2 regions of the Streptomyces sp. bgisy130 genome follow, and region 2 is predicted to be linked to the other one. Evidence: riboswitches for the same ligand, from Rfam matches in the RefSeq annotation. Region 2 holds a riboswitch; the other holds the start of a gene.
What was found. A riboswitch is a leader RNA that binds a small molecule or an ion and turns the genes downstream of it on or off. The one in region 2 is predicted to bind glycine.

Region 1 (14,432 bases), on a different contig from region 2:
GGCATCAACCTGACCATCGACGACCCGACGCACTCCGTCGAGGCGGACAAGCTGCTGGACACCATCCAGGAGCTGCGGGCGGCCGGCGCGGAGGCCATCCAGGTCAACGATGTCCGGGTCGTCGCGGACAGCTATCTCTCGGACGTCCGGGGTGGCGTGCAGATCGATGGCAAGCGCGTCATGCAGCCGTTCCGCTTCAAGGTCATCGGCAAGCCGGAGGACTTGGAGCCGGCGCTGAACATCCCCGGCGGAGTGGTGCAGACGCTGGAAAAGGAGCAGGCCAAGGTGTCTGTGACCCGTGAGAGGAAGATCATTGTGGACGCCTTGCGTCAGGCGAAGCGGCCTGACTACGCTCGGTTGTCATCTCAGTGAGGCGTGCACGTATGTCGAGTGCCCGGGAAGGGCATGAGGTAGCGGGGGGTCGACGCACCGTGCGTGTGGTGTGTGGTGGAAACTGTCTGAAGGCCACGGACGTTCACAGGATGTCCGGATGGGTCGGTGTGTGCATCGAGGGTTCGTCCTGCCCCACGGGCGGGTCTATTTCGTTCAAGGGGAATCGCCCGTGAAGTTGTTTGGAAAGCTGTTCGGCAAGAGCGCACGCCAGGAGGGCGGCAGCGGCTCCGCGCGACACCGCGCTCCGCGCCAGCCCGACGAGAGCGGTGCGGCCGAGGACCGTCCGCTCTTCCGTGATGAGGTCAGCGGTCCGTCCGGGGGGTACGGCGCGGGTTCTGTTGACCCCTCCGGTGCCGGCCGCATAGGTTCCCAGGAACCATCAGCCGCACACACGGGTGGAGGGTCGGCCTTGCCGGTTTGTACGAGGTGTGGGAACCAGAACGCCGAGGCGAGCCGGTTCTGCTCCAACTGTGGTGCGCCGCTGCGTGCGGGGGCCCAGCCCGAGCGGGCGTCGGAGACGACGTCGACCATCTCCATTTCGGGGCTGGAGGCCTACGACTCGGAGACCACGGGCCAGAATCTGGCGCCGTCATTGTCCCCCGAGGCCCAGGCGGCCGTGGATGCTCTCCCGTTGGGGTCGGCGCTGCTGGTTGTCCGCCGGGGACCGAATGCGGGCAGCCGCTTCCTGCTGGACAGCGAGCTGACCACCGCAGGCCGGCATCCGCAGGGCGACATCTTCCTCGACGATGTGACGGTCTCGCGCCGTCATGTGGAATTCCGTCGCGGCCCGGACGGTCTCTTCACGGTCGCCGACGTGGGCAGCCTGAACGGCACCTACGTCAACCGTGAGCGGATCGACTCCGTTGCCCTCGCCACCGGCGACGAGGTCCAGATCGGCAAGTTCCGCCTGGTCTTCTACGCGAGCCAGCGAGGCGCCGGTATCTGACCGGCCGGGGAAGGCATATGCGCGATACACCGAAAGGCGGCGCCGGTTCTGCCGGTGCCGCCTCCTCGGACGGTAAGCCGGTGAGCATCGGTACGGTGCTCACCCTGCTGCACGAGGAGTTTCCCGAGGTCACCATCTCCAAGATTCGCTTCCTGGAGGCCGAGGGACTGGTAGAGCCGAAGCGCACGCCTTCCGGATACCGGAAATTCACGCAGGCGGACGTCCAGCGGCTGGCCGCCGTCCTGCGGATGCAGCGGGACCACTATCTGCCGCTGAAGGTCATCCGGGAGCATCTGGATGCCCTGGAGCGCGGTGAGCAGGTACCGCTGCCGGCCCCGGCGGCGCCCTCCCGGGATCTGGTCGAGGGCGTGCCCGACCCGGGTACGGAGCGTCCCACGGCTGCCCGGATCGGCCGGGCCGAGCTGCTGGCCGCCGCGGAGGTGGACGAGGCGGCGCTCGCCGACTGGGAGTCGTACGGACTCATCGTCCCCCATGACGACGGCGGATACGACATCGAGGCCGTCACGGTGGCCAAACTTGTCGCGGACCTGGGCCGTTTCGGTCTGGAGCCGCGGCATCTGCGCGCGGTGAAGGCGGCGGCCGAGCGCGAGGCGGGCCTGGTCGAGCAGGTCGTTGCACCCCTTCGGCGGCACCGTAACCCGCAGACCAGGGCGCATGCCGAAGCCACCGCCAGGGAGCTGGCAACGCTGTCCGTACGGCTGCATGCGGCCCTGGTGCAGAGCGCTCTGCGGGTCCGGCTGTAGCGAGCAAACGAGTGCCCGACTACCCAAACCTGCCGGGCACGTCCTAGGGTTGCTGTGTGAACGAGCTCGACGTCGTGGGTGTCCGGGTGGAAATGCCTTCCAGCCAACCGATCGTGCTCCTGCGGGAGGTGGGAGGCGACCGATACTTGCCCATTTGGATCGGGCCAGGGGAGGCCACCGCCATCGCCTTCGCCCAGCAGGGCATGGTCCCTGCCAGGCCGCTGACGCATGACCTGTTCAAGGACGTGCTCGAAGCGGTGGGCCAGGAGCTGACGCAGGTCCGCATCACGGATCTGCGCGAGGGGGTTTTCTATGCCGAACTTGTCTTCGCGAGCGGGGTCGAGGTCAGTGCGCGCCCGTCGGACGCCATAGCGCTGGCCTTGCGCACCGGAACGCCGATCTTCGGTACCGACGGTGTGCTGGACGACGCGGGGATCGCCATCCCGGACGAGCAGGAGGACGAGGTGGAGAAGTTCCGCGAGTTCCTCGACCAGATCTCGCCCGAGGACTTCGGGACCAACAGCCAGTAATATCCGGCCAGGCGAACTGCCTGTTTCCGGTCAAACAGTCAGCCCTTCCCCCTGCGGGGTCACGAGAAACCACTCGTAGGGTGATTATCACTCGGCGTGGCGAGCGCGGCGATCGTTGACGCACCCCGAGTGACTGCATACCGTCGATGTGGCAGGTCCCGTCCGGGACGTGGAGGACGGAGGGCGGCGTGGCAATCACCGGCGACGGTATGGCGGCGGAAGGGGCGTTGCCGCTCCACGCGGGCGCAGCAGCGAACCCTGCCCCGGCACCGGCCGCGGCGGTGTCGGGGGACTGCGAGGCGCAGAACATCGGCTATCGCGGCCCGACCGCCTGTGCGGCAGCGGGCATCACTTACCGGCAGCTCGACTACTGGGCGCGTACGGGCCTGGTGGAGCCGAGCATCCGGCCGGCCTATGGCTCCGGCACCCAGCGGCTCTACAGCTTCCGGGACGTCGTGGTCCTGAAGATCGTCAAGCGGCTGCTGGACACCGGGGTGTCGCTCCAGAACATCCGCACCGCCGTCCAGCATCTGCGCTCGCGCGGGCTGGCGGATCTGACGCGGATGACGCTGATGAGCGATGGCGCGACGGTCTACGAGTGCACCTCGCCCGACCAGGTCGTGGACCTGCTCCAGGGCGGCCAGGGCGTCTTCGGGATCGCCGTGGGCGTGGTGTGGCGGGACGTGGAGGGCGCGCTGTCACAGCTCCACGGGGAGCGGGTGGACACCGGCGAGACGCTGGTCGGGAAGAACCCGCACGACGAGCTGGCGCGGCGGCGCAACCGGGCGGGCTGAGGCCCCGGCGGAGCGCGCGGCCCGGCATCGGGCCGATTGTCAGTGGCATGGGGCAGCATCGGAGATGTGAGACCCGCCCCGACGATCCTGCATCTGGACATGGATGCGTTCTTCGCGGCCGCCGAGCAGGCGGCCAAGCCGAGCCTGCGCGGCAAGCCCGTGGTCGTCGGCGGGATCGGGCCGCGCGGTGTGGTCGCCACGGCGTCGTACGAAGCCCGGATCTTCGGGGTCCGTTCGGCGATGCCGACGGCGCAGGCGCGTCGGCTGTGTCCCAATGCCGCCTATCTCAGTCCTCGCTTCACGCTCTACCGCCAAGTGAGTGATGTGGTGATGGAGCTGCTGCATGCGTTGTCGCCGCTGGTGGAGCCGCTGAGCCTGGACGAGGCGTTCGTCGACCTGGAGGCGGGCGGGGTGCCGGCCGAGACGGCGGCCGTCCGTGCTGTGGGGGAGCAGCTGCGGCGGGACATCCGGTCGGCGACGGGTCTGACGGGCTCAGTGGGGCTGGCCGGGGCCAAGTTGCTCGCGAAGATTGCGTCCGAGGCGGCCAAGCCGAACGGGCTGGTGGTGATCGAGCCGGGTACCGAGCGGGAGCTGCTGGGCCCGATGACGGTGCGGACGCTGCCCGGGGTGGGCCCCGCGACGGCCGAGACGCTGCGGCGGGCCGGGATCCACACCGTCGCGGAGACCGCGGAGGCCGGTGAGGCCGAGCTGGTGCGGCTGCTGGGCAAGGCACACGGCGCGGGGCTGTATGCGATGGCGCTGGGGCAGGACGACCGGCCCGTGGTGGCCGAGCGGGACGCGAAATCCATCTCCGTCGAGGACACCTTCGAGGTCGATCTGACCGACCGGACGCGGGTGCGGAACGAGGTGCTGCGGCTGGCGGACCGCTGCGTACAGCGGCTGCGAGCGGCCGGGCGCTCCGGGCGCACGGTGGTCATCAAGGTGCGGAACTACGACTTCTCGACGCTGACCCGTTCCGAGACGCTCCGGGGGCCCACCGACGACCCGGCGGTGATACGGGAAGCCGCTGTGCGCCTGCTGGAGACGGTGGACACCACCGGCGGGGTGCGGCTGCTGGGTGTGGGTGTCAGCGGGCTGGCGGACTTCACACAGGAGGATCTGTTCGCCCAGCTGGCCACGGAGCGGGAGGCGGCGGAGGCGGCGACCGCGGCGGCGGTGGAGCGGGCCGCCGGGGAGCGGGAGCCGCTGGAGGCCGAGGAGGAGCGGCCGCGGCGCTGGCATCCGGGGCTGGACGTGGTCCACGACGAGTACGGCGCGGGCTGGGTGCAGGGCAGCGGGGTGGGGAGAGTGACCGTGCGCTTCGAAACGCCATGGTCCGCACCGGGGAGGGTGCGGACCTTTGCTGTCGAGGACCCGGCGCTGCGGCCGGGGGAGCCCCTGCCGCTGGTGGGCGGGGCGCCGGCCGGTGGTCAGTCGTCCGAGCCGGCGATCTTGCCGAAGTTCTTGTCGCCGGAGCCGGGGGACACCGGGTCGGTCGGGGAAGAAATATCCAGGCGGTAGTGGTGATAGAGCTGAAGTTCCTGCTCAGGGGATAGATGGCGGCCCACGCCGAAGTCCGGCGCGTCCTTGATCAGCTTGCGGTCGTAAGGAATGTGCAGGCCCTCACCGACCATTTTGCTGGGCTCCAGGGGGACGAACGCATCCCGGCTGAAGAGTCCGGTGCGCACGGCCGCCCACTCCGGTTCCCCCGTCGCATCGTCGAGGTAGACCTCGTCGATGGTCCCTATTTTCGCGCCGTTACGGTCGAACGCTTTGCGGCCGATCAGGCTTCGGGGATCGATATCGGTTTGCACGGCCCCTCCAATTGGTCGCAACTGCCCTGTGACAACTACCAAACGGCACATTTCATGCCCTGGCCACTCGAAGGAGCCTTCGAGAGCCACGCTGGTAGGCTGGCGATTGGCCGCAGACCCCGTGCGGGAGAGTCCTTGTCGTTCGCGACCAGGGCGCCGAAGGAGCAAATCCTCCCCGGAATCTCTCAGGCACACGTACCGCATGGACGAGGTCACTCTGGAAAGCAGGGCGGGCCGCGGAAGGCATAGCGCCGGGACCCCTCCTCACCGACGGTGAAAGCCGGGCCGCCACCCGCGGGCCGGTGAAGCTCTCAGGTTGAATGACAGAGGGGGAGGCCGTCCGGGCACCCGTGCGTGGTGCCCCTCGTAGGTCGTACCGACCAGGAGGCCCCCGCAGATGACCACCAATCGCATCTCCTTGACCGAGCTGGAACGCGGCACCCCCTTCGAGCGCCGGCACATCGGTCCCGACCACGCGGCGCAGGCGAAGATGCTCGCGCACATCGGCTTCGGGTCGCTGGACGAGCTCACCGCCACCGCCGTACCCGATGTGATCAAGAGCGCCGAGGCCCTCGGCCTGCCGCAGGCCCGTACCGAGGCCGAGGTGCTCCAGGAGCTGAAGGGCCTGGCGGACCGCAACGAGGTCCTGGCGTCCATGATCGGCCTCGGCTACTACGGCACGTTCACCCCGCCGGTGATCCTGCGCAACGTCATGGAGAACCCGGCCTGGTACACGGCGTACACGCCCTACCAGCCGGAGATCTCGCAGGGCCGCCTGGAGGCGCTGCTGAACTTCCAGACGATGGTCGCCGACCTGACCGGACTGCCCACCTCCGGTGCTTCGCTGCTGGACGAGGGCACCGCCGCCGCCGAGGCGATGGCGCTCTCCCGCCGGGTCGGCAAGGTCAAGCAGGGCGTCTTCCTGGTCGACGCCGACTGTCTGCCGCAGACCATCGCCGTGATCGAGACCCGCGCGGAGCCCACCGGCGTCGAGGTCGTCGTCGCGGATCTGTCCGACGGCATTCCGGCCGAGATCGCCGAGCGCGGCGTCTTCGGTGTGCTGCTTCAGTACCCAGGTGCCTCCGGAGCGGTGCGGGACCCCCGCGCCGTCATCGAGCAGGCGCACGAGCTGGGCGCGATCGTCACCGTCGCCGCCGATCTGCTCGCCCTGACGCTGCTCATCTCGCCCGGTGAGCTCGGTGCGGACATCGCGGTCGGCACCACCCAGCGCTTCGGTGTCCCGATGGGCTTCGGCGGACCGCACGCCGGCTTCATGGCCGTCCGTGACCAGTTCGCCCGCAGCCTGCCCGGCCGTCTGGTGGGCGTCTCCGTCGACGCCGACGGCAACAAGGCCTACCGGCTGGCGCTTCAGACCCGTGAGCAGCACATCCGCCGGGAGAAGGCCACCAGCAACATCTGCACCGCGCAGGTGCTGCTCGCCGTCATGGCCGGGATGTACGCGGTCTACCACGGCCCCGAGGGCCTGCGGACCATCGCCCGGCGCACCCACCGCTACGCCGCGGTCCTCGCGGAGGGCCTGCGGGCCGGCGGGGTGGAGATCGCGCACGGCACGTACTTCGACACGCTGACAGCACGGGTGCCCGGCCGGGCCGCCGAGGTCGTCGCCGCCGCCCGCGAGGCCGGTGTCAACCTCTGGCAGGTCGACGCGGACCTGGTCGGCATCGCCTGTGACGAGACCACCGGGCGGGCGCAGCTGGCCGGCGTCTGGGGCGCCTTCGGGGTGTCCGGCGACGTCGAGCAGCTGGACGCGGCCGTTGCCGACGTGCTGCCGCAGGGGCTACTGCGCACCGACGACTACCTCGCCCACCCGGTCTTCCACGAGTACCGCTCCGAGACCGCGATGCTGCGCTACCTGCGCACCCTCGCCGACAAGGACTACGCGCTGGACCGCGGCATGATCCCGCTCGGCTCCTGCACGATGAAGCTGAACGCCACCACCGAAATGGAGCCGGTCACCTGGCCCGCCTTCGGTCAGCTGCACCCGTTCGCGCCGGCCGACCAGGCCCAGGGCTACCTCACGCTGATCCAGGAGCTGGAGGAGCGGCTGGCCACGGTCACCGGCTACGACAAGGTCTCCATCCAGCCGAACGCCGGATCACAGGGCGAGCTGGCCGGTCTGCTGGCCGTCCGCGCCTACCACCGCGCCAACGGTGACGAGCAGCGCACGGTCTGCCTGATCCCGTCCTCGGCGCACGGCACCAACGCCGCCAGCGCCGTGATGGCCGGAATGAAGGTCGTCGTCGTCAAGACCGGTGAGGACGGCGAGGTCGACACCGACGATCTGCACGCCAAGATCGAGAAGCACCGGGACGAGCTCGCGGTCCTGATGGTGACCTACCCCTCCACGCACGGCGTGTTCGAGGAGCACATCACCCAGATCTGCGCCACGGTGCACGAGGCCGGCGGTCAGGTCTACGTGGACGGCGCCAACCTCAATGCGCTGGTCGGGCTCGCCGAGCCCGGCAAGTTCGGCGGCGATGTCTCGCATCTGAACCTGCACAAGACCTTCTGCATCCCGCACGGCGGCGGTGGCCCCGGTGTCGGCCCGGTCGGCGTACGCGCCCACCTGGCGCCGTATCTGCCCAACCACCCGCTTCAGCCCACTGCGGGCCCTGAGACGGGCGTCGGGCCGATCTCCGCGGCTCCCTGGGGCTCGGCGGGCATCCTGCCGATCTCCTGGGCGTACGTCCGGCTGATGGGCGGCGACGGCCTCAAGCGCGCCACCCAGGTGGCGGTCCTCAGCGCCAACTACATCGCCAAGCGGCTGGAGCCGCACTACCCGGTGCTCTACACCGGCCCCGGCGGCCTGGTGGCGCACGAGTGCATCATCGACGTCCGGCCGCTGACCAAGGCGACCGGCGTGAGCATCGACGATGTGGCCAAGCGGCTGATCGACTACGGCTTCCACGCGCCGACGATGTCGTTCCCCGTGGCCGGCACGCTGATGATCGAGCCGACCGAGAGCGAGGACCTCGCCGAGCTGGACCGGTTCTGCGACGCGATGATCGCCATCCGCGCGGAGATCGAGAAGGTCGGCTCGGGGGAGTGGGACAAGGACGACAACCCGCTGCGCAACGCCCCGCACACCGCGGGCGCGCTCGGCGGCGACTGGGCGCACCCGTACTCCCGTGAGGAGGCCGTCTTCCCGGCCGGTGTCGCCGTCGCGGAGAAGTACTGGCCGCCGGTGCGCCGCATCGACGGTGCCTTCGGCGACCGTAACCTGGTCTGCTCCTGCCCGCCGCTGGAGGAGTACGACAACTGAGTCACGGCAGCATCAAGGGCCCTCGGCAGATCTGCCGGGGGCCCTGTGGTACGTGGCGCGCGCGGCGGGTCAGGCAGCGGCGATGACCCGGGCGCGGTGCGGCGCGATGACCTGCCCGTCGGGGAGCAGCTCACCGGTGTCCTCGAAGAGCAGGACGCCGTTGCAGAGCAGGCTCCAGCCTTGCTCCGGATGGTGCGCCACAAGGTGTGCGGCCTCCCGGTCGGTGGAGTCTGCGGACGGGCAGGGCGGTTGGTGCTGACACATGGAAGTTGTCTTTCGCTGCGGTGAAGTGAACGTCGTCGTGCGGCTCGATGAGGTGTTCATGGCCGCTCCCCCGTTTCTGTCGGTCGGTCCCAGTGTTGCCCCACGGACGGGATTCCGCAGGGATTTCGCAGCAGCGGTACTCACTCGGTAGGGACGCGTCACCCATGCGGGCGGTTGCTCCCAATTGCACTCCTCCCCAAGAGGGTTGGGAGTGGTATCCGCGGACTAGGCCGCCTGGGTGAGCACGGCAGAGCGCCCCGTGACCGGACGGGGTCGCGGGGCACGCTCGGGCGGGGCGGCGGGCGCCGGGAGCGGCACGGGAATCCGTGCCGGCGCCGGTGGATCAGGCGGGTTCGGCGAGGAGCGGGGCGGGCGTGAGCCGCAGGGTGAGCCGGGGGAGCAGATCGGCGATGCGCTGCGGACGGTGGGCGGCGATACCCGGCGGGGCGGGCGCCAGGGGGACCAGAAGGTCGCCGGGCGCGGGCAGCCCCTGGGCGCCGTCGGAGGTGAGGTCGTGATGCAGCCACAGCGTGAGCATGTACAGCTCGGGGACGGACAGCAGTCGCGGCTGGTAGGGCGTGGCGAGTGACTCGGCCTGGGCCAGTGCCTGCTCGGTCGCGGAGACGTAGGGGCCGCCGCAGAAGCGCCCGAAGGTCCAGCCGTCCGCGGTGTGCACCGCCTCGGCGGTCGCCACGGCCCGCTCCCCGCCGCGGACCAGGAAGCGCCATCCGGCCAGTCGGGTGTGCGGGGCGCCGCCGGCCCTGCTGACGTCGTCCCAGACGTGGACGGGCAGCGGGTGGTCGGGGCTGAGCGGACCCTGATGGGCGCGCAGCGCGGGGACCGGGGCCTCGCCGACCGCGGTGGGTGAGCCGAGAGCGGCGAGAACGCTGCGCAGGGCGGGCGCGGGGGCAGGGGGGAGGTGCAGCGGCATGGTGGGTCGCCTCTCACTTGGAGACACGGTGCAGCGTGGCGGGTGCAAACGACGTTGTTTGCGGCAGGGTCAGAGCGTGGCCGGCCGGGGCGGCGGCCGGGCGGGGGCAGCCGCTGAGCCCGGTGTCGGTGAGATCACCGAGACGCTGGGCGCCAAGTCTCTGCCTCGTAAGCGGAGTTTATACGACGTATGTTCTGAAAGTGTTTCGGCTACCGGCCTTGTGGATTTCCGGCAAGGTGAAATCCGGACCGCTGCGCGAGGGGCTTTTCACCGCTTTGTGCGGCGTTTTATGGATGCCACCTTGTATTGCCTTGCCGGCGTGGTAGGCCGGAACTCGTCGTTGTTTCTCGCGAGTGAAATGCCTTGGGCGAGTGCCTCGCGGATATGCCTATGGGCAGTGCCGGACGCTGCATCACTTCGAGCCTATCGGCACCGGCATGCCCCCGCCGCGTTATTGATCAGATTGCCGGGGCATCATCGACCGTAGCGCGAGCCCCGGCGGTGTCGGGGACGGCCCCAAGCGGCCCGTGGCCGCGGGCTGTTCACTCGAGGAGGGACCCTTCGATGGGGGAGAAGGTCGCCGCGGACGGGATCGACCTGGCGGACCGGGAGCGTTATCGAAGAAAGCTGCACGACTGCCTTGAGGGATTGCACAGGCTCCTGGTGGAGAAGAGGTTCGACCGGCCCAGGAATCTCATGGGCCTGGAGATCGAACTCAATCTTGCCGGCGCCGACGGGCTGCCCCGCATGATGAACTCTCAAGTACTGGAGCGCATCGCCAGCGGTGATTTCCAGACCGAACTCGCCCAGTGCAACCTTGAGGTCAACATCCTGCCGCACCGCCTGAGCGGCCGTGTGCTGGACCAGCTTGCCGAGGAACTCCGTACGGGACTCGGCTATGCCGAAAGGAAGGCTCGGGAGGTCGCCGCCAGGATCGTGATGATCGGTATTCTGCCGACGCTGCACGCCACCGACCTCACGGCCGCCAGCCTCTCCGAGAACGACCGCTACGTCCTGCTCAACGACCAGATGCGCGCCGCCCGCGGCGAGGACTTCGCCCTGGACATCCGCGGCGTCGAGCATTTGGTCTCCCGCTCGCCCTCGATCGCCCCGGAAGCCGCCTGTACGTCGGTCCAGCTGCATCTCCAGGTGACACCGGGCCGCTTCGCCGCTGTCTGGAACGCGGCACAGGCCATCGCCGCGGTACAGGTGGCGGTCGGCGCCAACTCGCCGTTCCTGTTCGGGCGTGAACTGTGGCGGGAGTCCCGGCCGCCGGTCTTCCAGCAGGCCACCGATACCCGCTCGCCCGAGCTGCAAGCCCAAGGGGTGCGCCCCCGCACCTGGTTCGGCGAGCGCTGGATCGACTCCGCCTACGACCTGTTCGAGGAGAATGTGCGGTACTTCCCGCCGCTGCTGCCGGTGTGCGGGGCCCAGGAGCCGCTGCGGATCCTCGATGAGGGCGGGGTGCCCGACCTGGCCGAACTGGTCCTGCACAACGGCACGGTCTACCGCTGGAACCGCCCCGTCTACGCGGTCGCGGACGGCGTCGCCCACCTCAGGGTCGAGAACCGGGTGCTGCCGGCCGGCCCCACCATCACGGACGTCATCGCCAACACCGCCTTCTACTACGGCCTGGTGCGGGCCCTGGCCGAGGAGCCGCGCCCCGTGTGGTCGCGGCTCCCGTTCGCCGCCGCGGCCCGCAACTTCGACACCGCCTGCCGGTACGGCATCGAGGCCGCCCTGGAGTGGCCGCGTCCCGGGCGGGCGGGCGGTACCGCCGAAATCCCGGCCGTACGGCTCATACGCAAGGAGCTGCTGCCGCTGGCGGCCCGTGGGCTGGACGCCTGGGGGGTGGAACCGGCCGACCGGGACCACTATCTCGGCATCATCGACGAGCGCTGCCGGCGCCGGGTGAACGGGGCGTCCTGGCAGGCCGCGGCCTTCCACCACGCTCGGCGCCAGGGCCTGGACCGGGACGCCGCGCTCGCCGCGATGACCCGGCGCTACAGCGAGCTGATGCACACCGGGACGCCGGTGCACACCTGGCCGGTCGCCTGGCCGGTCGCCGCGCGTACGGCCGTACCGGGAGCACGGCAGGCGGCGACGGAAGGGGCGTAGGGCCTGCCGTCAAAGTCTGGCCCGGCTGGGGCCGTGAGCCGCTCAGCGGGGGACGTTGCTGCCCGCCGCCATGATGGCCTGGAGCATCACCTGGTGGATCTGCGACGGGTCGCTGACGCGGTGCGTCGAGCCGCCGGTCGGCGCCACGATGCGCTGGAGGGCGGAGGTGTCGGCCCCCGGGCCGATCGCGAGGGCGATCAGCGGCACCGGCCGCTTCGGGTCGGAGAGCTTCTCCAGCTTGTCCACCAGCGCGTCGAGGCCGATGCCGTGGGCGTCTTCGTTGGCGCCGTCGGTGAGGATGACCAGCGCGTTGAACTTCCCGCTCGCATAGGTCGAGCGGGCCTTCTCGTACGCGGCGAGCGTGGTGTCGTACAGGCCGGTGGCGCCCTGGGGTTCCGGGGCCAGCGCGCCGAAGGCGTCGGTGAGCGCTTCGCGGTGGGTGCTGCCGTTCTTGTCCCGGCCGCCGAGCCGTGCGGTGGGGGAGAGCTCCGCATAGTCCTTGTCGCCGTCCAGTGAGGTGGCGAACTTCCACAGCCCGATCTCGTCCTCGGAGGTGAACGTGGTCAGCGCCTGGAGGAGGGAATTCTTGGCGAGGTCCATACGGGACCGGCCGCTGTGCCCCGGAACCGGGGCGCCCATGGACGCCGAGGCGTCGACGACGGCGGAGAGCCGGGCGCTTTGCACCGTGATCGTCCACATGCCCATCAGGGCCTGGAGTTCCTTCGCCGACGGCGGTTCGGCGGGGGCGGCGGAGTACGGCTGGGGGGCGCGCCCGCCGGCCGCTTTGACCACCTTCGCTTCCGCCTCCCCGGTGGGGGCACGGAAGCCGAGCCGCTGGAGCGCACGCTGTCCGGCGGGCTCGCTCAGCAGGGTCAGGAAGCGGTTGGCGGCGCGGGAGCGTTCCGGATCCGTCTCGCTGTTGTCGACCAGCGTGTAGGGGTAGTCGAGCCGGGCCGTGCCGTCCTCGGGGTAGAGCAGGTCCAGATCCGGCCCGCCGTCCGCGCGTGTGTTGTGGGCGAAGGCGGCCTGCTCGGACAGCAGCAGCGCCTGGTTGCGGCGCGGATTGCTCTGCTCGGCACTGGAGCCGTCGCGGGGCAGGGTGGCCATGGCCTGCCCGTCGCCGTCCGTGGCGCGCTGGTTGAGCAGCCGCGCGGTGGCGGCGGTGCGGGTGTCCGCCGTGACGCGATCCGGTGCCTGCTTGGTGTGGGCGGCGCTGATGCGGGCCAGGGAGAGCAGTCCGGTGGCGCTGCGGGACGGGTCGGCGACGCCCAGGTGCAGCGCGTCGCAGGATGCCGTGGCCCGGGTCAGTTCCGTCCAGGTGTAGGTCTTCTCGGGCCAGCCCAGCGACTTGGCGGCCCGGGGAACGGCGCCCAGCGCGAGCGGGGACGAGGCGATGATGCCGGCGGTGGTCAGCGGAGTGCCGCGTTCCGCGCCGACCCGGTCCACCCAGAGGCTTGAATCCGGTATCCAGACCTGGAATTCGGGATCGACCGGCCGCTGTCCGAAGGCGTCGGCGATCTCGTGGGCGGACCGCGAGGTGACTCTGACGTCCAGACATCTGCCGTCGGTACGCGTCGCCTCCTCCCGCGCCGACTTGGCCACCGCTTTGACCGCCGGGGCGATATCGGGCGAGGCGGCCACATCGAGCCGGGTCACATCGCCGCCGCAGGGCCCGCCGAACGGGAGCAGACCGCTGTCGAGCGCCACTACGGTGCCGGCGGCGACGGTCAGCACGAGGCCGGTGGCGAGGACGAGCGCGCGGGGACGGGCACCTCGGCGGGCCCCCGTGCGCGCCGTTGTGGAGTCGTCGGGCAAGCTGTGTCGTCCCATTGCGGTAGCGCCTCTCCTTCTCGGAGCTCGACCGGGATGCGCCGGTAGGGGAAAACGCGCCATCGGGATGGCGCCCGTCCCCGGCCTGTCGTGCGCGATCTTCGTAGCTGCTGCCGAGACCCTAGCGGGGCGGTACCGGCGACGAGGCGGTAAATGCGGAAGCGGAGGAAGTGTGCAGTCGGATACAAGTCCCGTGGCCGATGCGGACGTTCCAGGTCAAGGGCCTGGTGATGGGCTCGTCGCGGAGCCGTCCCGCAGCATTCTGCGGAGCGAGACCTGGATCGTGCTGGCCCTTTCCCTGGGGGCCAGCGGGGTATCGGCGCTGATCAGCTTCATTGGTTCGGTGACCAAGCCCGGTGGTCTCAAGGATCAGGCGGCGACGCTCAACGGCTCCCATGCGCCCGGCCGACCCTGGCTGGATCTTGCCTGGCAGCTGTTCGGTATCGCGAGCGCACTGGTACCCGTGGTGCTGGTGGCGCATCTGTTGCTGCGGGAGAGGGCCGGCGGCCTGCGCGTGATCGGCTTCGACCGGCGGCGGCCCGGCTTCGATCTGAGCCGCGGTGTCGTGCTGGCGGCCGTCATCGGCGGCAGCGGTGTGCTGCTGTATCTGGGTGCGCGGGCGACCGGATTCAATCTGACGGTGGTCCCCGAGGCGCTGCCCGACGTCTGGTGGAAGATCCCGGTGCTGATCGCCTCCGCGGTGCAGAACGCCGTCCTGGAGGAGGTCATCGTCGTCGGGTATCTGCTGCGCAGGCTGGGGCAATT
Region 2 (14,432 bases):
ACCGCGGGCGGCGGCAGCGGGACGCCGACCGTGCCGTCGGGGTTGACCGCGATGCCGATCTGCGGCGGCAGCCCGCGGGCGAACTCCCGGGCCGGGGCGACGGTGAAGGACATGTGCGGGCCGATCACCCGCAGGAATTCCTGCTCGGAGCTGTAGACCGGGACGTAGTGCGCACCGTCGAGCTCGACGGTGGGCAGATCGAGGCCCCGGGCGCCGGGGCCCGCGCTCTCCGGGCCGCCGCCTTCGGGCAGCGGCACCCACAGCCGGCTACGGCCGAGGACCTCGACGATCCGGCCGCCGGCGCCCGGGTGTCCGACGGACGCGGACAGCACCTCTTCGAGCTCGTTCGCCGGCCATGCCAGCTGCGGTATCCCCTGCTCCGGAAATGTCATTCGTCCCACCCGTTCCAAACCGCGCCATCTGGCCAAAGACCCTAGACGAGAAGGCGCGCGATGTGGTGTGCGGGGGCGTGCCCGGGTGCATCAGTGGAAGGCGAGGGTCTCCAGGGCGCTCGCCGCCCGCCGGTCGAGGAGGACGGCGGAGCCGAAGCCCTCCGGCAGCCGGTCCGACTCCGCGGCGCCGACCAGCCGCCCCACCGCCCCGCGGTGCCGGGCGAAGGCGTACCCCGACACCCCGCGGCCCCGTGACTCCTGGCCGGAGAGCGCCACCTCGGGCGCCACATCGAGCAGCACCAGATGCGCCCCGCGGCCGCCCCGCCGCGCCGCGCGCGCGATCCAGCGGCGCACCCACGCCAGCGTCCCGCAGTCGTGCACCACCACGCTGTCGCCGGAGCGCAGCGCACGGCCCAGGGCCAGATAGTGGGCGGCCCGGACCAGCGGGCGGTAGAGGCCGTACGGCAGCCGGCGCAGCCTGCCGTGCTCCCAGCGCTCACGGACGTCCTGCGAATCGATGCGGTGCACGACGGCGCCGTGCCCGTCCAGCGACGGCACGATCCGGTGCATCAGGGTGCTCTTGCCGCTGCCCGGCAGCCCGGAGACCACCACCAGGTCGCCGGCCGGGAACCGCAGCTCGGTGGCGCCGGGCGGGCGCCGCTCGCCCCGCAGGTCCACGACCGCGGTGCGGCGTCCGGGCCGTATGACGGCCCGCCGCGCACGGCCGGTCCGGGACATGGCGGCGGACGGCGCCGTCGGCGCGACGTCCGGGGGCACGACCCCTGAAGTCGCCCCGAATGCCGCTTCGCTGTGCACCGTGATCGCCCTCCCCGCCCGTTCTGGTCCGGTTCGCGTCCGTCCCCTACCCGCAGAGTGTCAAGAAAAGGTAATGCCCATCAAGGCGATTGTCCGATCTGCCCACGTGATGGGCGGGGCGGCGGAGGGGGCTCCTTTATCCGGCGATCCCGTGCAATGATGTGGCCGCCACGTGCACATCACAGCTCACCTGTGCACCGCCAACTGCATACCGGCCGCTTGAACCCGCGCGGGAGAGTCCCCGGCCGCCACGGCGGGGCGCCGAAGGAGCAAGTCCTCCCTTGAATCTCTCAGGCCCCTATACCGCACGGGCGAGGCAGATCTGAAAAGCGAGCCGCTGCCCGGCTGACGGGGCGGCTCCACCCAAGGTGCAAACCGGGTCCGTTCGCGGGATACCGGTGAACCTCTCAGGTTCCGATGACAGATGGGGAGAACGTCTTGTCACCCCTGCCTGGGAGCCCGGAACCATGACTGATGCCCCCCGCCATACCGCGCTGGATGCCACCCATCGCGCGCTCGGCGCGACCATGACCGACTTCGCCGGCTGGGACATGCCGCTGCGCTACGCCAGCGAGCGCGACGAGCATGTCGCCGTCCGTACCCGCGCCGGCCTCTTCGACCTCTCCCACATGGGTGAGATCACCGTCACCGGCCCGCGGGCCGCCGACCTGCTCGACTACGCGCTGGTCGGCAACATCGGCGGGGTCAAGACGGGCCGCGCCCGCTACACCATGATCTGTGAGGACAAGGGCGGCATCCTCGACGACCTGATCGTCTACCGCCTGGCCGACCAGGAGTACATGGTCGTCGCCAACGCCTCCAACGCCCAGGTGGTGCTGGACGCGCTGACCGCACGGGCGGGCGGCTTCGACGCCGCGATCCGCGACGACCGGGACGCCTACGCGCTGCTCGCGGTCCAGGGCCCGGAGTCCCCCGGCATCCTCAAGAAGCTGACGGACGCCGATCTGGACGGTCTGAAGTACTACGCCGGGCTGCCCGGCACGGTCGCCGGGGTGCAGGCGCTGATCGCCCGTACCGGCTACACCGGTGAGGACGGCTTCGAGCTGTTCGTCCGGCCGGCCGACGCGGTCGCCCTCTGGGAGGCGCTGACCGAGGCGGGCAAGGACGCCGGGCTGGTGCCCTGCGGGCTGTCCTGCCGGGACACCCTGCGCCTGGAGGCGGGCATGCCGCTGTACGGGCACGAGCTGACCACCGCGACCACGCCCTTCGACGCGGGCCTGGGCCGGGTCGTGAAGTTCGAGAAGACCACCAACAACGGGGACTTCGTGGGCCGCGCGGCGCTGGCCGAGGCCGCCGAGCGCGCCGAGGCCCGGCCGCCGCGCAAGCTGGTCGGGCTGATCGCCCAGGGCCGCCGGGTGCCGCGGGCCGGATACCCGGTCGTCACGGCCGACGGCACGGTCATCGGCGAGGTCACCTCCGGGGCCCCGTCCCCCACGCTCGGCAAGCCGATCGCCATCGCCTATGTCGACGCGGCCTACGCCACCGCGGGCACGGAGGGTGTCTGCGTGGACATCCGTGGAAGCCATGAGCCGTACGAGGTCACCGCGCTGCCGTTCTACAAGCGGCAGAAGTAACCGTTCACCGACGGCAGGCGGCGGCGCGCGCCCGCGCGTCTCACTGCGCAAGACGTTCCCCCGGACTTCGTCCGGGTGGGGGTCCCCCAGCGGCTATGGGAGTGCCCCCCTTCACGATCACACCCTCGCGTACAGGAGAATCGAGCCATGAGCAACCCCCAGCAGCTGCGCTACAGCAAGGAGCACGAGTGGCTGTCGGGCGCCGAGGACGGCGTCTCGACGGTCGGCATCACCGAGCACGCGGCCAACGCGCTCGGCGATGTCGTCTACGTACAGCTCCCTGAGGTCGGCTCCACGGTCGCGGCGGGCGAGACCTGCGGTGAGCTGGAGTCGACGAAGTCGGTCAGCGACCTCTACTCGCCCGTCGACGGTGAGATCGCCGAGATCAACGAGGATGTCGTCAACGACCCCTCGCTGGTGAACTCCGCCCCGTTCGAGGGTGGTTGGCTGTTCAAGGTGAAGATCAGCGGCGAGCCGGGCGACCTGCTCTCGGCCGACGAGTACGCCGCCTTCATCCAGAGCTGAGCCCCGGCTCTCCCCCGCTCCCGGGCCCGCCCGGACGGGAGCCCCGACCGCCACCGCCCGCGCGGAAGCTCCCCCGGACGCCGTCCGGAGAGGCCGCCTCGCGCCCCTGACTCCCCAGGAACTCTCATGTCGCTTCTCAACAGCTCCCTCCATGAGCTCGACCCCGACGTCGCCGCCGCCGTCGACGCCGAACTCCACCGCCAGCAGTCCACCCTCGAAATGATCGCGTCGGAGAACTTCGCCCCCGTCGCCGTCATGGAGGCCCAGGGCTCCGTCCTCACCAACAAGTACGCCGAGGGCTACCCCGGCCGCCGCTACTACGGCGGCTGTGAGCACGTCGACGTGGTCGAGCAGATCGCCATCGACCGCATCAAGGCGCTCTTCGGCGCCGAGGCCGCCAACGTCCAGCCGCACTCCGGCGCCCAGGCCAACGCCGCGGCCATGTTCGCGCTGATCAAGCCGGGCGACACCATCCTGGGTCTGAACCTCGCCCACGGCGGGCACCTGACCCACGGCATGAAGATCAACTTCAGCGGCAAGCTCTACAACGTGGTGCCCTACCACGTCGACGAGAAGACCAACCTGGTCGACATGGAGGAGGTCGAGCGCCTCGCCAAGGAGCACCGCCCCAAGCTGATCGTCGCCGGCTGGTCCGCCTACCCGCGTCAGCTCGACTTCGCCGCCTTCCGCCGGATCGCGGACGAGGTCGGCGCCTACCTCATGGTCGACATGGCGCACTTCGCCGGTCTGGTGGCGGCGGGCCTGCACCCCTCCCCCGTGCCGCACGCCCACGTGGTCACCACCACCACCCACAAGACCCTCGGCGGCCCCCGCGGCGGTGTGATCCTCTCCACCCAGGAGCTCGCCAAGAAGATCAACTCCGCGGTCTTCCCCGGCCAGCAGGGCGGTCCGCTGGAGCACGTCATCGCCGCCAAGGCCGTCTCCTTCAAGGTCGCCGCCTCCGACGACTTCAAGGAGCGCCAGCAGCGCACCCTGGACGGCGCCCGCATCCTGGCCGAGCGTCTGGTGCAGGACGACGTCAAGCAGCACGGCGTCTCGGTCCTGTCCGGCGGCACCGATGTCCACCTCGTCCTGGTCGACCTGCGCGACTCCGAGCTGGACGGCCAGCAGGCCGAGGACCGCCTCCACGAGGTCGGCATCACGGTCAACCGCAACGCCATCCCGAACGACCCCCGCCCGCCGATGGTCACCTCCGGCCTGCGCATCGGCACCCCGGCCCTGGCCACCCGTGGCTTCCAGGCCGAGGACTTCCGCGAGGTCGCCGACGTCATCGCCGAGGCCCTCAAGCCCAGCTACGACGCCGACGCCCTCAAGGCCCGGGTCACCGCGCTCGCGGACAAGTTCCCGCTCTACCCGTCGCTGTGACGCGTCACCTCCGCTGAACCCCCGCCCGCCGCCATCCGGCGGGCGACGGGCCACGGAGCGTGAGCCCGGGGCCGACCGCCCCGGGCTCACGGCCGCCGGCCCTCCTCCCCCTCCCGCAGGTCCCGGCGGCTCCCGGTGAGACCTGCGGCACACGGCGCCGGCACGGCGGACGGCGACAGCCCCGCCACCGGACCGGTCCACCGGACCCCGGCCCCCACCCGGATCCGGACGCCGGGCCCCCGCCCGCGCGGTCACCGGGCCCCCGACGGCCCGGCCCCCACATGACCGGCCGCCGGCTCCGTATCCACCCCGACACCAACTGTTACCCCTGACGACGGGCACCCGAGGGTTTCCGTCCGACGGCGCTGCGCCGCGTCCGCGTTACGCTCGACAAACGGCGCAGAAACACCCCCCTCCTGCCCCACAGCTCCACCGTCCACCACGAGCAGACAAGGGAGTCCGCCCCCGTGGCCATCTCCGTCTTCGACCTCTTCTCCATCGGCATCGGCCCCTCCAGCTCCCACACCGTCGGCCCGATGCGCGCCGCCCGGATGTTCGCCGGACGCCTCAAGAAGGACGGCCTGCTCTCCCAGACGGTCCGCGTCCGCGCCGAGCTCTTCGGCTCACTCGGCGCCACCGGCCACGGCCACGGCACCCCCAAGGCCGTCCTCCTCGGCCTCGAAGGCCACTCGCCCCGCACCGTCGATGTCGAATCCGCCGACGACGAGGTCGAGCGCATCCGCAGCACCAAGCGGCTGCGGCTGCTGGGTGCCGAAATAGGCAGCGCCCACGAGATCGACTTCGATGAGTCGGCCGAGCTGATCCTGCACCGCCGCCGCGCGCTGCCCTACCACGCGAACGGCATGACGCTCTTCGCCTACGACGCCGCGGACGCCCCCCTGCTGGAGAAGACGTACTACTCGGTGGGCGGCGGCTTCGTCGTCGACGAGGACGCCGTCGCCGGCGAGAACCCGATCGTGCCGGACGACACCGTCCTGACCCACCCCTTCCGCACCGGCGACGAGCTGCTGCGGCTGGCCCGGGACACCGGCCTGTCGATCTCCGCGCTGATGCTGGAGAACGAGAAGGCCTGGCGCACCGAGGACGAGATCCGCACCGGGCTGCTGGAGATCTGGCAGGTCATGCAGGCGTGTGTGACCCGAGGGACGAGCCGCGAGGGCATCCTGCCCGGCGGGCTGAAGGTCCGCCGCCGCGCCGCCCACTCCGCCCGCCAGCTGCGCTCCGAGGGCGACGCCACCGCCCGCGCGATGGAGTGGACCACGCTCTACGCGATGGCCGTGAACGAGGAGAATGCGGCCGGCGGCCGGGTGGTGACCGCCCCCACCAACGGCGCGGCCGGCATCATCCCCGCCGTCCTGCACTACTACATCAACTTCGTGCCCGGCGCGGACGAGGACGGTGTCGTCCGCTTCCTGCTCGCGGCCGGCGCCATCGGCATGCTCTTCAAGGAGAACGCCTCCATCTCCGGCGCCGAGGTCGGCTGCCAGGGCGAGGTCGGCTCGGCCTGCTCCATGGCCGCCGGCGGCCTCGCCGAGGTCCTCGGCGGCTCCCCCGAGCAGGTCGAGAACGCCGCCGAGATCGGCATGGAGCACAACCTCGGCCTGACCTGCGACCCCGTCGGCGGCCTGGTCCAGATCCCGTGCATCGAGCGCAACGGCATGGCCGCCGTCAAGGCCGTCACCGCCGCCCGGATGGCGCTGCGCGGCGACGGCCGCCACCACGTGTCCCTCGACAAGGTCATCAAGACCATGAAGGACACCGGCGCCGACATGAGCGTCAAGTACAAGGAGACGGCGCGCGGCGGCCTGGCCGTCAACATCATCGAGTGCTGAGGTAACAGGCCCTGACCAGCGCGTTCGCCCGAGCTGCCCGGCCGGAGCGGTCGGGACGGGTGGCGGCACCGGGCCGGGTGGGACGTGGTCATGGGTGCCGCCGGGTTCGTCCCAGCTTCACAGACCCCCTGCCTGCCCCTCGGGCAGCAGCGGCAGGGCCTGTTCGGCCCAGACGGTCTTGCCCTGCACTCGGTATCGGGTGCCCCAGTCCTGGGAGAGCTGAGCGGCAATGAAGAGGCCGCGCCCGCCTTCGTCGACCGTCCGGGCATGACGCAGGTGTGGTGCGGCCGGGCTGCCGTCGGTGACTTCGCAGGTCAGTGTGCGGTCCTTGACCAGGCGAAGTTCCAGGGGTGGGCCTCCGTGACGGACGGCATTGGTGACCAGTTCGCTGACGATCAACTCGGTGCTGAACACTGTTTCTTCACCGACTTTCCAGCGGGCGAGCTGGGCGCGCACGTGCCGGCGTGCGAGGGCGACAGCGGTGGGATCGCACTCGATGTGCCAGGCGGCGACCCAGTCGTCAGGGAAGGGACGCGTCCGGACGAGAAGGAGCATCGTGTCGGCCGGAAGCCGGTAGCGGACGTCGTCGAACAGGTCCTGCAACGGGCGGTCGACGCGGGCCTGCGCCTCCTCCACACCAAGGAGTACGACAGGCCGAGCCTGGCCGGGACCTTGCCACGAGGCTGCGACGCCGGGGTGCCGGGGCCGGAGACGGCCAAGACCTCATCCCCGGGGCTATCTGCCGATCTCCCAGGCGAAGGGCGGGAGTTCGCGGGCCCGGGAGTAGACATCCAGGGCCTGGGGTGCGGGGACGAAGGGGTGGACCCGGGCGCCTTCGAGGCCGGCCAGCAGGCGGGCGCAGTGGTGGACACAGCCGGCGGACTCCCGGCCGTGGCGGTCGACGATGGTGGCCGCGTCCCGTGGTCCCTCGCACGGTGTGGGGTCCTTGGCGGCGGCGGCCGGACAGCGCCCGTGCGACGCGGCGTGCGCGCCGGCGGTGCGCCACGGCGGCGGGGTGTCGAGTGGCTGGTTCATCGGTGCGTTCCCCCTGGTGATGCGGTGGTACGTGCCGTGAGCGGCGCCGTGGCGGGATCGCTTCGCCGTCCCGGCGCCCAGGACAGTGCTGCTCGGCGCGGGACAGGTCCATGCCGCCTTGGGGAAGACCTGGTCCGATCGTCAGCTATTCATGGGAATGGGTGCCGCGGGGGGCGGCCGGGCGCCGGGCCCCGTAGGCGCGGGGGCGTGGACCGGCCCGGTCAGGCGCGGTCCGGCCGCCGGAGGGCGAACGGCTCCAGGAGCAGCGCGAGGGCGAGCAGTCCGGCCGCCAGGAACCAGCCGCCGAGGACATCGCCGGGCCAGTGGACGCCCAGGTAGACACGGGTGAGACCGACGCCGACGGCCCAGAGGGCGAGCACCACGCACCAAGTACGGGCCACGGCGGGCCGGGCACGGCGGGCGATGCCCCAGGCCAGGATTCCGGCCGCCAGCGCCGAGGTGGTGGCGTGGCCGGAGGGGAACGCGTAGCCGGAGGCGGGACCGGTCCAGTCGGCGACCGGCGGGCGGGGGCGGGCGAGCAGCTCCATCAGGCCGTAGCGGATCGCCTGGCCGGCGGCGAGGACCACGACGGCACAGCACACCGCGCGCAGCCGCCCGCGCACCCGCCGGCCGGCCAGCAGACCGGCGAGCACCGCCATCAGATACGGGACCGGGCCGCTGCCGGTGGCGGTCAGCGCCCCGGCCAGGGAGTGCGCCGGCTCCCCGCGGTGCGCGGCGGACCAGCGGACGGCGGCCTGTTCGGCGGCGAGCGGGACGCCGTGCCGTACGGATACGGCCACGGCCGTGGCGGCGAAGAGCGCCGCGCAGGCCCCGGCGACGATGAGGAGGGCGGCGGTATCGCGGTGCGGGACCAGGGCGGGCCGTGGCTCGGCCGGTCCCGGTTGCGGCCGCGGCTCCGGTCCCGAGGCGGTCACCGTACGGCCGCCGGAGGGCGCATGCGGGTGGCCCGGGGACCGGTCCGGGTACACGGTGCGGCGGCGGTGCCGAGCACTCCGGACTGCGGGGGCAGGGAGTCGACGGCGCACTCGTTCACGGCCTGGGCAACCCGTCTCACCTGCGGAAAGGCGGCGGCTACGGCCATGTCGGCGGCCCCTTTGATAATGGGTTGCGGGCCTGCCGTACGACCGGCCCGACCGACTACCGTCACAGAGACGGTCTACGGCACTGTAACGGTCTACGGCACTGTAGACGACGAACAGGTGGAGGGCGTGCCATGGCGGAGACATCACCTGCGCGGCGGCGCCCGTCCGGCGAGCTGGAGGCGAGCGTGCTCGCGGCGCTGTGGGCGGCCGGGGGGCCGCTGAGCCCCGCCGAGGTGCAGAGCGCCCTGGGCGGACGGCTCGCGCGCACCACCGTCACCACGATCCTCACCCGGCTGCACGACAAGGGGGCGGTGTCCCGCTCCCGGGCCGGCCGGGGCTTCGTGTACTCGCCCATAGAGGACTCCGCGGGGCTCACCGCCCGGCGGATGCGCCATGAGCTCGACAAGCAGCACGACCGCGGCACCGCGCTCGCCCGCTTCGTCTCCCAACTGACCAGCGAGGATGAGAAGTTGCTGCGGGATCTGCTCCGCGGGGCGGGGGACGGCGTACCGCGGGGGCCGCAGACCGGCGCCGGGGGCGACGCTTCCTGATCCGGGCCGGTAGGGGGTGCCGCACGGCGCGGGGCTCTCTGGAGTGCGGCGAGGGGCGCTCGATCATGCGCCGGCTTTCCGCAACTGATGCGTGCGGTCCCGGGGGAGGGTTGTCACCGCCGGCCGCTACGGTGCCCGCATGATCGATACCAAGTACTGGACTTCCGCCCCGGACCGGATAGTTCGCGGCTCTATGGGCCTGTGTCATCTCACCGTGGCTCAGCCGCCGTTCCACATCGACGCCCGCGGCCTCCCGGCCAACGACTGCGATCAGGCCCGCCTGTTCGTCGAGTCGTTCGACGGCATCGAAGAAGTCCTGGAGGATCTCGGGCCACGCTCCGTGCAGACGCCGCTGCCCTCGTCGGTGCGGTCCGATCTGGACATCGTTCATGCCGCCGCGTGGGGCGGCATGCAGGCCATCTCCACCCCTGTCTTCGCCGACGACGGCAACGGAAACCCGCTGTTGGCCGAAGCCGAACGGATGCGGGAGCGCTTCCCCGCAGCGCGGATCGTCGGCCACGTCACCTACTACGGCGGAATGGAGCACACCGAAACCGTCGTGATGCTCCCCGACGGCGCCATGTTCCACGCCGCCGGCTGGCCCGACGACGAACCGTTCGTCGTCCTGGGCGACCCCCACGCCGTCATCGCCTCCCTCGGCCTGAGGAGTTGGATGCTCACCGCCGCCGACATCGACATGGACCAGCCCCTCCACGAGATCGAATGGGCCTCCCTGGCCGGCCTGGCACTGGGGCACTCCGCCCCGTGGGGATGGGAGGAGATGCAGACCACCGCCTTCCGCGTACAACACAGCGATCTGTCCATCTGCTCGATGGAGGGCCTGTACTTCATCTAAGGCGCAAGGAAGCGGCGGCCACCGCCTGAAGGGGCCGACCGCAATGTCGACACTCCATCAACTCAGCTTTATCTGTGGCGAGTTGGGACTATGGTGTCCGGGCGGCGCGTACACGTCACGGGGGCCCAACGTGCCGCCCACGACCCCTCAGGCCCCACCCGAGGGAAGACGCGCTTCAACCTGGAGAACCGGGACTTGGACAACACCCACTAGGACCCCGGCCCGGTCTCCGCATGCGCTCCGCCGCCGGAACCGGTGCCGCTCCCCGCCCCCGCGCCCGTCCCGGTCCCGACCGTGAAGCCCAAGGTGGCGCCCCCTCCCGGGCGGTGGGTGGCGAAGGCATGGCCGCCGTGGGCGGTGGCGATCTCGCGGACGATGGCGAGGCCGAGGCCGGAGCCGGGCAGGCCGCGGGCGGCCGCGGCGCGGTAGAAGCGGTCGAAGACCCGGGTGAGGTCGGCCTCCTCGATCCCGGGGCCGCGGTCGAGGACCTCGATGCGGGCGCCCGTGACCACGACCTCGATCGGCGCCGTGCCGCCCGCGTCGAACTTGGCGGCATTCTCCAACAGGTTGGTGAGCGCACGGTGCAGCGCGGCGGGCCGGCCCTCGACCACCGCCGGGCGCACGGTCCGTACGGTGATCTCGCGGCCGGTGCGGCGGCGGGCCGAGGCGGCCGCCTTCTCCGCGACCTCGGCCAGACCCACCTCGGCGAGCGGGTCGTCGTCCCGCTGTCCGGCAGCCAGATCCACCAGCTCATTGACCAGATCGCTGAGTTCCCGGGCCTCGCCCGCCAGATCGGCCAGCAGCTCCTCGCGGGCGTCCGGCGGCAGTTCCTCGAACCGCTTCAGCAGCGAGATGTTGGTACGGAGCGAGGTCAGCGGGGTGCGCAGCTCATGGCCGGCGTCCTGGACGAGGCGCTGCTGGTCCTGGACGGCGCTGGCCAGCCGGCCGAGCATGTCGTCGAAGGCCCGGCCGAGCCGGGCGACCTCGTCGCGCCCGGCCACCGGCACCGGGACGTCCAGCCGCCCGTGCTCCGCCACGCTCTCGGCGACCGCGGTCAGCCGCACCAGCCGGCCGGTGATCCGCCGCGCCAGCCACCAGCCGCCCGCACCGGCCAGCGCGATGACCACGGCGGCCAGCAGGGCGGTGCGCTGCTGGAGCGCGGAGAGCAGATCCTCGGTCTCGCTGAACTTCTGGGCGACCTGGACCGCCCCGCGGCCGCCGCCGAGGGCGACGGTCGCGACGTGGTACTCCTCGTCGCCGATGTCCGCCTCCCGCTCCGTGTGCAGGCCGGCCCGGTCGTCGTCGGCGATCCGGCGTTCCGCGGCGCCGGCCGGGAGCGCCGGGCGCCCCCGCTCCACGATCTGGCCGCCGGCGCCCAGGATCTGCACCTCGGTACGGCTGGGCCGGGTGAGGTCGTCGCGCGGCCCGTCGTGGTCGGGGTCGGCGGTCGCGTAGTCGGCGGGCCAGAACGGCTTCTCCTGGACCTGGGTCCGCAGATCCCGTACGACCTGGGAGAACACCGACTTCTCATCGACCCGTACGAGACGGGCCGCCGCGTCGTAGCTGAGGAAGCCGACGAGGACGGTCACCGCCGCGGCGCCGGCGGCGAACGCCACCGCGAAGGCGGTGCGCAGACTGGCCGGCCTGCGGGTGCGCACCCAGGCCGCCGACCCGCCGCGCCGCCAGGAGCGCAGCCGGGCGCACAGCCGGGCCCACAGCCGGCGGCGGCCGGCGCGGGTGCCGCTCCCGGCGCGGGTACCGCTCTCGCCGCGGTCGCGGGGCCCGGGCATCTCAGTCCTCCCGCAGCACGTAACCGACGCCACGCACCGTGTGGATCAGCGGGCGGCTGCCCGGGACATCGACCTTGCGCCGCAGATAGCCCACGTACACCGCGAGGTTCTTCGAGCCCGGCCCGAAGTCGTAGCCCCAGATCCGGTCGTAGATCGTCGAATGGTCCAGCACGATCCCGGCGTTGCGGGCCAGCAGCTCCAGCAGCTCGAACTCGGTCCGGGTCAGCTCCAGCTCGCGCTCGCCGCGCCAGGCACGGCGCGAGGGGCCGTCGATCCGCAGATCCGCGGCCTCGACGACACCGCTGTCCGCCACCCGGGCCTCGTACGCCCCGCCCGCCTCCACGGCCCCGCCCGCCTCGCCGGGCTCCTCGGCAGCGACCGGGCCGGGCCCCGGGCCCGCGCCGTCCTCCGCCCCGGCCGTGTCGGCCGTCGTCCGCCGCAGCAGCGCCCGCAGCCGGGCGAAGACCTCCTCGACCTCGAACGGCTTGACCACATAGTCGTCCGCCCCGGCGTCCAGGCCGGCGATCCGGTCCGCGGTCTCGACCCGGGCGGTCAGCATCAGGATCGGGGTGCGGTCCTGCTCGGCCCGCAGCACCTGGCACACCTGGAGCCCGTCTATCCCCGGCATCATCACGTCCAGCAGGATCACATCCGGCCGCTCGCGGTGCGCGGCGGCCAGCGCCTGGATGCCGTCGGCGACGGCGGTGACCTGGTAGCCCTCCAGGGTCAGCGCACGCTCCAGCGCGGTCCGGATGGGGCGGTCGTCCTCGGCGAGCAGTACGGAATGGGTCACCCGGCAAGTCTGCCAAGGGCCCGGCGGTGCGCGGACCGGCGGCCGGTGGGGAAGCGGCTTTCTTACCCGGCTCTCACCCCTGGTTCTTACCGGGCTCTCACCCGGGCCACGCCCTCGGCTTACCCCGTGGCGACACGGTGGCCCCGTGCCGGACGGGCCGGTCGCGGCGGCCGGCCGCGCAGGTACCGGCCGGTCGGAATGATTCGGCACACCTCGGGGAAGACACCACACCGCATGAAGATCACCCTCCTGCTGCACAACGCCTATGCCATCGGCGGCACGGTCCGCACCACCCTCAACCTCGCCGCCGCGCTCGCCGACCGGCACGACGTCGAGATCGTCTCGATGCTGCGGCACCGCGAGGTCCCGCGGTTCACCGTGGACCCCCGGGTGCGGCTGATCCCGCTGGTGGACACCCGGGTCGGCAGTGAGGACATGGCCGACCCGCTCTTCGGTGAGCCCTCGCGGGACTTCCCGCTCACCGAGAAGCGGCACCACCAGTACAGCCGACTGGTCGACGTCCGCGCCGCGGAGCTGCTGCGCACCACCGACGCGGATGTACTGATCGGCACCCGGCCCGGCATCAATGTCTACCTGGCCCGGTTCGGCCCCCGCCGGGCGCTGCGGATCGCCCAGGAGCACCTCCGGCACGACGCGCACAGCAAGCGGCTGCGCGCCGAACTCGCCCGCCACTACCGGACGCTGGATGCGGTGGTCACCACCACCGAGGCCGATGCCGCCGTCTACCGGGCGCGGATGCCGCTGCCCGGCGTACGGGTGCTGGCGGTGCCCAACATCGTGCCCGCGCCGGCCGGCCCGCCGTCCGAGGGCACCTCGAAGGTGATCGCGGCGGCCGGCCGGCTGGTCCGCGGCAAGCGCTTCGACCTGCTGATAGAGGCGTTCTCCGGGGTCGCCGCCAAGCACCCCGACTGGCGGCTGCGGATACACGGCGGCGGCGCCGAGCGGCCCCACCTCCAGGAGCTGATCGACGGGCTCGGGCTGGGCGGGCAGGCCGAGCTGACCGGGCCGCGCTCACCGATCGAGGCGGAGTTCGCCAAGGCGTCGATCGTCGCCTCGGCCTCGGACGCCGAGTCGTTCGGCATGACCCTCGTCGAGGCGATGCGCTGCGGGGTACCCGTCGTCAGCACCGACTGCCCGCTGGGCCCGGCCGAGATCATCCACAATGGGGAGAACGGGCTGCTGGTGCCGCGCGGGGACGGCCCGGCGCTGACCGACGCCCTGCTGGAGCTCATCGAGGCCCCGCAGCGCCGCCGCGAGATGGCCGCGGCCGCGCGGGAGAGCTCGCACCGCTACGACCCGGAGCCGATCGCCGAGCGGTATGAGCGCCTCTTCGGGGAACTGCGGTCGACGCGCGGACGGCGGGCCCGGCAGCGCGCCATGGCGCGGATCCGCGCCCGCGCACGACGGCTGCTGCGACGGGCCCTGCGGCGCTGAGGCGGGCGGCCGGACGGCGGCCCGGTCCGTACGGGCGCCGGACGCGCCGTCACATCCGCCGGCGCGTAATGCATTTGTGGACCACGATCTGGCGCTTTCCGGTATCGGCATGCTCAACTGCCGGAAACTGCCGGAACGAAACCGAATCGCATGAAACACGGAAATACCGGTCCCCGGTGGCACCGCATTGCGAGCACGCGGCAGTTCGGGATCACAGTCGCTCTGGGTCGCAGGAGTTCTGGATCGCAGCAGCTCTGGATCACGGCGGCAGCGGGTCGGAAC

Region 1: it holds a riboswitch for glycine, as region 2 does, so the genes downstream of both, gcvP (aminomethyl-transferring glycine dehydrogenase) here and gcvT (glycine cleavage system aminomethyltransferase GcvT) in region 2, are expected to answer to the same signal.

Annotation. Positions count from the first base shown of each region.
Region 1 covers NZ_JBYISA010000016.1:5,307-19,738, forward strand. The annotation lists gene AC3EUV_RS21345 (DUF881 domain-containing protein) at 1-372, shown strand, start outside; gene AC3EUV_RS21350 (FHA domain-containing protein) at 491-1,339, shown strand; gene ftsR (transcriptional regulator FtsR) at 1,357-2,103, shown strand; gene AC3EUV_RS21360 (bifunctional nuclease family protein) at 2,160-2,633, shown strand; gene AC3EUV_RS21365 (MerR family transcriptional regulator) at 2,822-3,427, shown strand; gene AC3EUV_RS21370 (DNA polymerase IV) at 3,494-4,948, shown strand; gene AC3EUV_RS21375 (PRC-barrel domain-containing protein) at 4,858-5,241, opposite strand; glycine riboswitch at 5,356-5,452, shown strand; gene gcvP (aminomethyl-transferring glycine dehydrogenase) at 5,639-8,524, shown strand; gene AC3EUV_RS21385 (DUF5999 family protein) at 8,594-8,788, opposite strand; gene AC3EUV_RS21390 (hypothetical protein) at 9,132-9,719, opposite strand; gene AC3EUV_RS21395 (glutamate-cysteine ligase family protein) at 10,284-11,837, shown strand; gene AC3EUV_RS21400 (substrate-binding domain-containing protein) at 11,880-13,667, opposite strand; gene AC3EUV_RS21405 (CPBP family intramembrane glutamic endopeptidase) at 13,861-14,432, shown strand, end outside.
Region 2 covers NZ_JBYISA010000012.1:91,571-106,002, reverse strand. The annotation lists gene AC3EUV_RS18305 (enhanced serine sensitivity protein SseB) at 1-392, opposite strand, end outside; gene AC3EUV_RS18300 (AAA family ATPase) at 483-1,130, opposite strand; glycine riboswitch at 1,429-1,524, shown strand; glycine riboswitch at 1,525-1,642, shown strand; gene gcvT (glycine cleavage system aminomethyltransferase GcvT) at 1,676-2,803, shown strand; gene gcvH (glycine cleavage system protein GcvH) at 2,951-3,328, shown strand; gene glyA (serine hydroxymethyltransferase) at 3,455-4,714, shown strand; gene AC3EUV_RS18280 (L-serine ammonia-lyase) at 5,182-6,567, shown strand; gene AC3EUV_RS18275 (ATP-binding protein) at 6,685-7,203, opposite strand; gene AC3EUV_RS18270 (hypothetical protein) at 7,303-7,602, opposite strand; gene AC3EUV_RS18265 (phosphatase PAP2 family protein) at 7,824-8,537, opposite strand; gene AC3EUV_RS18260 (BlaI/MecI/CopY family transcriptional regulator) at 8,837-9,256, shown strand; gene AC3EUV_RS18255 (DUF6333 family protein) at 9,396-10,112, shown strand; gene AC3EUV_RS18250 (sensor histidine kinase) at 10,322-11,902, opposite strand; gene AC3EUV_RS18245 (response regulator transcription factor) at 11,904-12,695, opposite strand; gene AC3EUV_RS18240 (glycosyltransferase family 4 protein) at 12,930-14,150, shown strand.